Regions from separate parts of the Allobosea sp. GW822-FHT05A11 genome, predicted to be linked through region 2. Evidence: predicted binding sites of a transcription regulator. Region 2 holds the regulator's gene; the other holds the start of a gene.
What was found. The regulator LexA, encoded in region 2, represses DNA repair genes until DNA is damaged. The targets are predictions, from matches to a motif close to TGTTCNNNNTGTGTTCNG.
Positions count from the first base shown of each region.

Region 1: a site for LexA is predicted at 2,411-2,428, ahead of AC1RLU_RS19785 (YifB family Mg chelatase-like AAA ATPase). Genes of this name have one in related genera too.

Region 1 covers NZ_JBXAMI010000006.1:17,686-22,091, forward strand. The annotation lists gene AC1RLU_RS19780 (hybrid sensor histidine kinase/response regulator) at 1-722, opposite strand, end outside; gene AC1RLU_RS19785 (YifB family Mg chelatase-like AAA ATPase) at 816-2,354, opposite strand; partial or broken gene AC1RLU_RS19790 (peptide-methionine (S)-S-oxide reductase MsrA) at 2,471-2,557, opposite strand; gene AC1RLU_RS19795 (hypothetical protein) at 2,651-2,971, opposite strand; tRNA gene AC1RLU_RS19800 (tRNA-Ser) at 3,152-3,241, shown strand; gene AC1RLU_RS19805 (TRAP transporter large permease) at 3,546-4,406, opposite strand, start outside.
Region 2 covers NZ_JBXAMI010000002.1:112,619-117,024, reverse strand. The annotation lists gene AC1RLU_RS05990 (protein NO VEIN domain-containing protein) at 1-245, opposite strand, end outside; gene AC1RLU_RS05985 (ComEC/Rec2 family competence protein) at 483-1,871, shown strand; gene lexA (transcriptional repressor LexA) at 1,865-2,572, opposite strand; gene AC1RLU_RS05975 (molybdopterin molybdotransferase MoeA) at 2,653-3,864, opposite strand; gene moaC (cyclic pyranopterin monophosphate synthase MoaC) at 3,864-4,346, opposite strand; gene trpC (indole-3-glycerol phosphate synthase TrpC) at 4,343-4,406, opposite strand, start outside.

The sequences.
Region 1 (4,406 bases), on a different contig from region 2:
TCGAGGATGTCGTCGACCAGCGCGAGCAAGGCCTCGCCGGAGGTGCGCAGCGCGGCGACATAGGTCGCCTGCTCGGCATCGGGGCCGGTATCGGTGAGGAGATCGGCCATGCCGAGAATGCCGTTGAGCGGCGTGCGGAATTCGTGGCTGACGGTCGCCAGGAAGCGCGATTTTGCTTCGTTCGCCGCCTCGGCGCGGGCCCGCGCCTCGACCAGCGCATCCTCGCCGGCGATGCGCGCCGAGATGTCGCGGCCGACGCGCTGGATCAGCGTACGCCCGTCGGGCCCGGGAACGACGGTCTCGATCCAGGAGATCCAGCGTTCGCCTTCATAGGTCGCGAGGCACTCGTCGAAGCTGCGGGCGCCGCCTTCCAGCAGCACGAGCGGGCGGAGGGCGAGCTGCGGCAGCAGCATCCGGCTGCCGACCAGATCCTGCTCCCCGGCCCCGAACAGGGCGGCGTAGGCCCGGTTGGCATAGACGATCCGCGCGCCGTCGCGCCGGACGATCAGGTCGCCCTGGGCTTCGATCAGGCTGCGATAGCGTTCCTCGCTATCGGCGAGAGTCCAGAGCCGGTCGTTGAGGGCTTCGGCATCATGGGCGAGCGAGGCCACCTGCCGGCGGAGGTCACCGCGCTGGCGCAGCAGCCACAGCACGGCACCCGCAGCCGGGAGAAGCAAAGCCGCGAAGGCAAGGGCGAACCATGACCAGATCGAAGAAGCCATGCCCTTCGATCTACGCAGCCCGCCTTGAAAAAGCCGCCTGCGAATAGCGCGAATTCGACCGGTTGGATGAGAGGATCGGTTAACCCTGCCACCTCAGGCGGCCTGAACGAGGTCCTCCCCTCGCGCCCGGTAGGACAAGGCTTCGGCCAGGTGACGCCGGCCGACCTTCGCCTCCTCATCGAGATCGGCGAGGGTACGGGCGACCTTCAGCACGCGGTGATAGGCACGCGCCGTCAATCGCAGCGCCTCCGCTGCATCCCGCAGCAGCGCGAGCCCGGCATTGTCCGGCCGCGCGACCTCCTCGATCACCGGCACGGGACAGGCGGCATTGGTCATGACGTGACCGAAACCGAGGCTCTCGAAGCGCGTCGCCTGAAGCCGGCGGGCCGCTCCGACGCGCGCCGCGACCGTCGCCGAGCTCTCGCCTGCGGCAGGGCGAATGAGGTCCGCCGCCGTCACCGCGGGCACATCGATCGCGATATCGATCCGGTCGAGCAGCGGACCGGACACGCGCGCCTGATATTGGGCCATGCAGCGGTCGTTCGGCTGGCGCCGGCAGGCGAAGCCGGGCTCGGTCGCCCGGCCGCAGCGGCACGGGTTCATCGCGGCGACGAGCTGGAAGCGCGCGGGGTAGACGACGCGGTGATTGGCGCGGGAGATCAGGACGTCGCCGGTCTCCATCGGCTGGCGCAGGGCGTCGAGCGCCTGCGGCTGGAATTCCGGCAGTTCATCGAGGAAGAGCACGCCGTGATGGGCGAGCGAGACTTCCCCCGGCCGGGCCTGCAAGCCACCGCCGACGAGCGCGGCCATCGAGGCCGAATGGTGCGGAGCCCGGAAAGGTCGCCGGTCGGTCAGGGCACCGTCGGCGAGCTTGCCGGCAACGGACAGGACCATCGAGACCTCGAGCAGCTCGCGCGGCGAGAGCGGCGGCAGGATCGAGGGCAGGCGGCTCGCCAGCATCGACTTGCCGGCGCCGGGGGGCCCGTTCATCAGGAGATTATGCCCGCCCGCCGCCGCGATCTCGAGCACGCGCCTTGCGCTTTCCTGGCCCTTGACGTCGGCGAGGTCAGGCAGAGGGCCAGCCTGGCGCGCGACCGCCGGTTCGGGCCGGGCCATGACCTGCGTGCCCTTGAAATGATTGGCGAGCTGGATCAGCGAACGCGGCGCCAGGATGTCGATATCGGCAGCCGCCCAGGCCGCCTCCGGGCCGGACCCCGCCGGGCAGATCAGCCCCTGCCCCTTGGCATAAGCTGCGATCGCGGCCGGCAGGACGCCCGCAACAGGGGTAGTCGAGCCGTCGAGCGCGAGTTCGCCGAGGACCACGTAGCCGGAGAGGGCATCGGCGGGAATCGCCCCGATCGCGGCCATGACAGCGAGCGCGATCGGCAGATCGTAATGGCTGCCCTCCTTGGGCAGGTCGGCCGGGGCGAGATTGACGGTGACGCGCTTGGCCGGCAGCGCAAGCCCCGAGGCGAGGAGCGCGGCGCGGACCCGCTCGCGGCTTTCGGCAACGGCCTTGTCGGGCAGCCCGACCAGCACGAAGGCGACGCCGCCCGGCGCGACCTGGACCTGAACGTCGACGGCGCGCGCCTCGATGCCCTCGAACGCCACCGTCGCGACTCGCGCCACCATCTTGCGCCCCGCTCCCTTACCGCTTGGGAAGGCTAGCGAAGCTTTGGCGGCAACGCAAGAACATATCGGGAACTCAACAGATCGAAAAGAAGGGGAGGCGGTGCCTCCCCTTGTCGTCAGGCTTCGACGCCGAGGCCGATCTGGCAGGCCACGCCGGTGCCGCCCAGGCCGCAATAGCCGGCCGGGTTCTTCGCCCGATAGCGCAGGGAGAACGTCATTCGCTCCGTTTCGTTCGAGCTCGACGCTTAAAGCCTGCGTCTCTCGCTATCACAGGGGCCTGGGCGCAAGGGGCGCCATCACCGACGCGTGACGATGCCGATGGCCGCCTCCGGGCGCCGTCCGAGCCAGAGCAGCGCGAAGCCGAGCAGGAGGGCGACGACCGCCGCTGGCGCCCGCAACACCGTCAGCAGCAGCGGGTCCCAGAGCCAGGGGTGAATGTTGCGCTCGATCGCCGGCTGGATCAGCTGGTAGCGCTCCTGAACGAGAGCGATCAGGGCCTCGCTGACCGGCATGAAGCGCAATCCGGCATTCGCGATCGAGCGGGCACCGTCGATCACCAGCGCGACGAAGCCGGCCGCGACGAATACATAGCCGATCAACCGGAGAAGAAACCTCACCATCCGCTCCCTATCGCAATCCACGCCGCAAAACGTCCGGCCGGCGCACCGCTTCGGTGCCCAGATGTGACCATGCTGGCCGCAGATCGCAACCGATGACCCGCGATTTACCGGGATTGTGCAAAACCCTGCATCTCGGCCCTTGAAAGATCACGGGCCGGCAGTCATAAGCAGCGCGCCGGACAGGTGGCCGAGTGGTTGAAGGCGCACGCCTGGAAAGTGTGTATACGGGAAACCGTATCGCGGGTTCGAATCCCGCCCTGTCCGCCATGCATTTCGACACTCAGCATATGTTTCGATGACGGCATCGATAGCTCAGTGTCGTGCTGCCCCCAGCGATGACCCGACAGTCACTTGCGTTCGACAGTGTTCCGGGTCGGAATCAGCCTCGAGGCGATGCCATTCGGGTTTGCCCCAGAAGCCGACCCTGGGGCTTCGCCACAAGCTGACGCCAACGGTCCCGGCGCGCGATATTCGCTCTCGCCGCCATTCGGAGGTTCGTCGCCAGTTTGCGTTATCCTCAAAGCTGGCCGCCGTAGGCGGCCAGGAGCGGATCATCGCATTTGCCCCGGGTTTATCCCGTCATCATCTTCGGCAGGATGGTGACGATCTGCGGGAACGCCGTGATCAGGACCAGCAGCAGCATCAGCACGAAGAAATAAGGAATCGCCGCCTTCGTCACGGCAAGGATGTCCTTGCCGGTGATGCTCTGCAGCACGAACAGGTTGAAGCCGACCGGCGGGGTGATCTGCGCCGCCTCGATCAGGATCACCACGAAGATGCCGAACCAGAGCAGGTCGATGCCTGCCGCCTGCACCATCGGCAACATCACCGACGAGGTCAGCACAATGATCGAGATGCCCTCGAGGAAGCAGCCGAGGATCAGCATGAACACGGCCAGCACCGCCAGCAGCGCGTAGGGCGAGAGATGCATCGCGTCGACCCAGCCCGCGAGCGAGCGGGGAATGTCAACGAAGGCGACGGCGATCGTCAGGCAGGCGGCGCAGGCGATGATGAAGGAGATCATGCAGGAGGTCCGCATGGCTGCCATCAAGCCGTCCATGAAGCTCGCACGCGTCAGCCCGCCGCCGACCGCCGCCAGGATCAGCGCCCCGATCACACCGATGGTCGCGGCCTCCGTGGGGGTGGCGATGCCGCCATAGATCGAGCCGACGACAGAGGCGATCAGCAACGCCACCGGGATCAGGCGCCGCGAGCGGTAGATCTTCTCCAGGAACGGCACCGGCGGCTCGGCCGGCGGCATCTTGTCCGGGTTGAGCAGGCTCCAAATTGCCGTGTAGCCCATGAACAGCGCCATCAGCAGGATGCCGGGCAGGACGCCGGCGATGAAGAGCCGCGCGATCGAGACCTCTGCCGTGACGCCGTAGACGATCATGATGATCGAGGGCGGGATCAGCAGGCCGAGCGTGCCGGA
Region 2 (4,406 bases):
CGCCATTTGGCGTGCGCATCGTTGGCGTTTTGGATCAGCTCGATCAGGAACCGGCCGTGGTAGTCCGCTATGATGTGCTGCGACAGGCTCTGATTCTGCTTGTGGACCGAATCGTAATATTCGCCGGTTTCATCGATCGTCCCCAGAAACCCTTTGATCTTGCGATCCGCGACTCGCGCGATGTGCTCACGCGGGGTTAGGGAAGGGTGCGTGGAAGGCCTTTCTTCGAAGGCGGCATCGGTCAATGCTGCGGATGAAATCGGCCGTTCCTCCTAGATCGAAGCCTAGCGCCACACGTGCCCAGGTTGCACGTCACGGTCAATGATTCTGATTTGCTGGATAGGATCCGCGTCTGGTCGATCCCGGATTGGCGATATGAAGAAGCCGGGGTGCGCACGGAATCGACAGTGAATAGTTTGGCTTGAGTTGGATCCTGAGAGGCAAGCATTGCACGGGATCGAAGTAAAATAATCAGATAACATATTGTCTCGATCTCGGGCCTGCATATGGTGCTCGCCGCCGGCACGATCTTCTGGCTGGTCCGGGCGCTGCTGGTCCTGTCGCAGACGGTGGCGCTGCATTGGCAGGTCAAGAAGATCGCGGCGGCAGCGGCGATGCTCGGCGCGACCGCCTATTGCATCTTTTCCGGGAGCGATGTCGCGACCGAGCGCTCGCTCATCATGACGCTGGTCATGCTCGGCGCGATCCTTGTCGACCGCGCCGCGCTCAGCATGCGCAATCTCGCGCTCGCAGCGATGATCGTGCTGCTGCGCGAGCCGGAGGCCTTGCTCGGGCCGAGCTTCCAGATGTCCTTCGGTGCGGTCGCGGCGCTGATCGCCTTCGCGGAACGCTGGGAAGGGCGAAGCCGCACCGAGCCGCCGCGCGTGTTGCCCTGGCCGCTCGGAGCCGTTTGGACGGCGGCGCTCGGCATCCTCGTCACCACCATGCTGGCGACGGCCGCGACAGCCCCCTTCGGAGCCTATCACTTCCAGACCTTCAATCCCTTCGGCCTGCTCGGCAACGCCATGGCGCTGCCCTTCGTCTCGCTCTTCGTCATGCCGGCGGCGGTGTTCGGCGTGCTCGCCTATCCGTTCGGGCTGGACTGGCCGGCCTGGGCCTTGATGGGGCTCGCCTCCGACGTCGTCCTCAAGGTGGCGCATTGGGTCGCGGCCATCGACCATTCCACCGTGACGGTGGCGGCTTTCGGCTCAGGCGTGCTGGCTGGCTTCGCGCTAACGCTTCTTTGGCTGACGCTCTGGACCACGGCCTGGCGTTGGCTTGCGGCCCTGCCGCTGATCCTCGGCGTCGCGTTCGCCGGAAAGCCGGAGCGGCCGGAGATCCTGATCGAGCGCGACGGCTCCGGGCTGGCGGTGCGCGGTCCCGATGGCCGCCTCGCCATCGCGGGCAAGCCCAGCCGCTTCGTCCTGCAGCAATGGCTCGCCGCCGATGGCGACAGCCGCTCGCCCAACGATCCCAGCTTGCGCGCCGGCATCGCCTGCGACCGGCTGGCATGCGTTGCGCAGACCGCCGACAAGCGCACAATCTCCTATACGCGCGAGCGACTCGCCATCATCGAGGATTGCCAGCGCGCCGACCTCGTCGTCACCGCCGTCCCCTGGGGCGGCACCTGCAAGGCCAGGCTGGTCGAGCGCATGATGCTATCGCGCGACGGCGCGACCTCGCTCTACCGGACGGCGTCGGGATGGAGCAGCCATATCGCGGAGCAGTCCGACAGTGAGCGGCCCTGGAGCCGCCGGCGCGAGCGGCGCCTGACGGAGCCAGGCACGCGTCCCACCAATCAGTCGGTCACCGCACAGCCCGCACCGGCCGCCGATAACGAAGCCGAGGCCGACACCGAACGCCTTCAGTAGCGCCGCATCAGATTGACCAGCCGGCCCTGGATCTTGACCCGGTCGGGGCCGAGCACGCGGGTCTCGTAGGCCGGGTTCGCCGCTTCGAGCGCGATCGAGGAGCCGCGCTTGCGCAGGCGCTTCAGCGTCGCTTCCTCGTCATCGATCAGTGCCACGACGATGTCGCCGGTATTGGCCGTGTCCTGCCTGCGGATGACGACGGTGTCTCCATCGAGAATGCCGGCCTCGACCATCGAATCACCGCGCACTTCCAGCGCGTAATGCTCGCCGGAGCCGAGCATGTCCGGCGGCAGCGAGACGGTGTGGCTGCGGCTCTGGATCGCCGAGATCGGCGTACCCGCCGCGATGCGGCCCATCACCGGGATGGCGATGGAATGCCGGCTGTCGTCCTCGGCAGGGCGCGGCTTGGCCATGCTGGGCTGTGAGCCCAGGCCGCCCTGGACGATGGCCGGGCTGAAGCGGGGCCGCGCCTGAGGCGCGCCGAGCCCGTCCGGCATCTTGATGACTTCGAGCGCGCGCGCCCGGTTCGGCAGGCGGCGGATGAAGCCGCGCTCCTCCAGGGCCATGATCAGGCGGTGAATGCCGGATTTCGAGCGCAGGTCGAGCGCATCCTTCATCTCGTCGAAGGAGGGCGGCACGCCACTCTCGCGCAAGCGTTCCTGGATGAAGCGCAGGAGTTCGTGTTGCTTGCGTGTCAGCATGGTCGCCGCCAGCCCCTCAATGCGCAGATTCGAAACAAAGCACGAACACCATACGCGTTCTGCTTGTGTTCCGCAAGCCGCTACCGCAAGGGCAGGATGCGGCAGGCCTCGCCTTTCTTCGCGGGAGCGGCATGGGCGGGCCGAATCGTCAGGGCCTGCGCCCGCGCCAATGTTCCCAGCATCGAGGAATCCTGCCGGTCGAAGGGCGTCGCCACCCAGCCTTCCGGCGTCAGCGTGAGCTCCGAGCGCAGGTAATCCTCGCGCTCGTCGTTACCGGGCATGTCGCGGCCGAGAATGGCGGGGATGCTGCGGTCGCGATCGGCATCCGCTATGCCGAGCAGCGCCTCGATCAAGGGCAGCACGAAGAGATGGCCGCAGACGATTGAGGAGACCGGATTGCCGGGCAACCCAACCACGACCATCCGGCCGAGGCGCCCGGTCATCATCGGTTTGCCCGGCCGCATTGCGATCTTCCAGAAGCCGAGGGCCATGCCGGCGCGCGTCAATGCCTCCTGCACGAGGTCATGCGCGCCGACGGAGGCACCGCCCAGCGTGATCAGCACATCGGCATCGGCCTCGCGGGCTTGCGCGATCTTGCTGGCGAGATCGGCATGGTCGTCGCGGGCGATGCCGAGATCGATGACAGTGCCACCAGCCTTCTCGACCAAAGCGGCGAGCGAGAACGAGTTCGAGGCGACGATCTGGTCGCGGCCGACCGGCTCGCCCGGCGCCACCAGTTCGTCTCCGGTGGCGAGAATCGCCACCCGAGGCTTCCGCCGGACAGGCAAAGTCGGATGCCCCATCGCAGCGGCAAGGCCGAGCGCGGCACTGTCGAGCACGCGCCCGGCTTGCAGCAGCACGTTGCCTTCGTGGAAATCGAGCCCCGCGGCGCGCAGGAACTTGCCCTTCGCCGGCGGCACGCGGACCTGAATCACCGGGCCGCCGACGCCGTCGGCATCCTCCTGCATCAGGACGGTGTCGGCACCTTCAGGCATCGGCGCGCCGGTAAAGATGCGGACGGCCTGTCCCGGCCCGACCGATCCATCGAAGGCCCGGCCGGCAGCGGATTCGCCGATGACAGTGAGCGAAACGCCTTCCGCCATCTCGTCGCCGCGCACGGCATAGCCATCCATGGCCGAATTGGCGAAGGGCGGTTGCGTCCTGAGCGCCTTGACCTCGCCGGCGAGCACCCGCCAGGCGCATTGCGCCAGCGGTAGGGTTTCCGCCCCGGTCGGCCCCGGAATGCTGTCGAGCAGCGCCTTGCGCGCGACGGGGACCGGGGTGAGCGCCATCAGCTAGCTTTCGCCTCGTAATCGCCGGACTGGCCGCCGGATTTGTGCAGCAGGCGGATGTTCTCGATCCGCATCGCCCGGTCGACGGCCTTGACCATGTCGTAGACGGTGAGACAGGCGACGGAGACGGCAGTGAGTGCCTCCATCTCGACGCCGGTCTGGCCCTTCATCTTCACCTCCGCGCGCACCCGCACGCCCGGCAGGGCCTCGTCGATCGCGAGATCGACGGCGATCTTGCTGAGCAGCAGCGGGTGGCAGAGCGGGATCAATTCATGCGTACGCTTCGCCGCCATGATGCCGGCGAGGCGCGCGGTGCCGAGCACGTCGCCCTTCTTGGCGTTGCCGTCGCGCACGATCGCGATCGTCTCCGGCGCCATCACCACCTGGCCCTCGGCGGTCGCCATGCGGGTCGTCTCGGCCTTGCCGCCGACATCGACCATATGCGCCTGGCCTTGCGCGTCGAGATGGCTGAGCCGGCTCACGCCGCGACGGCCTTGCCGGTCAGCAGCGCCTGCGTCGCGGCGGTGACGTCGGCCTGCCGC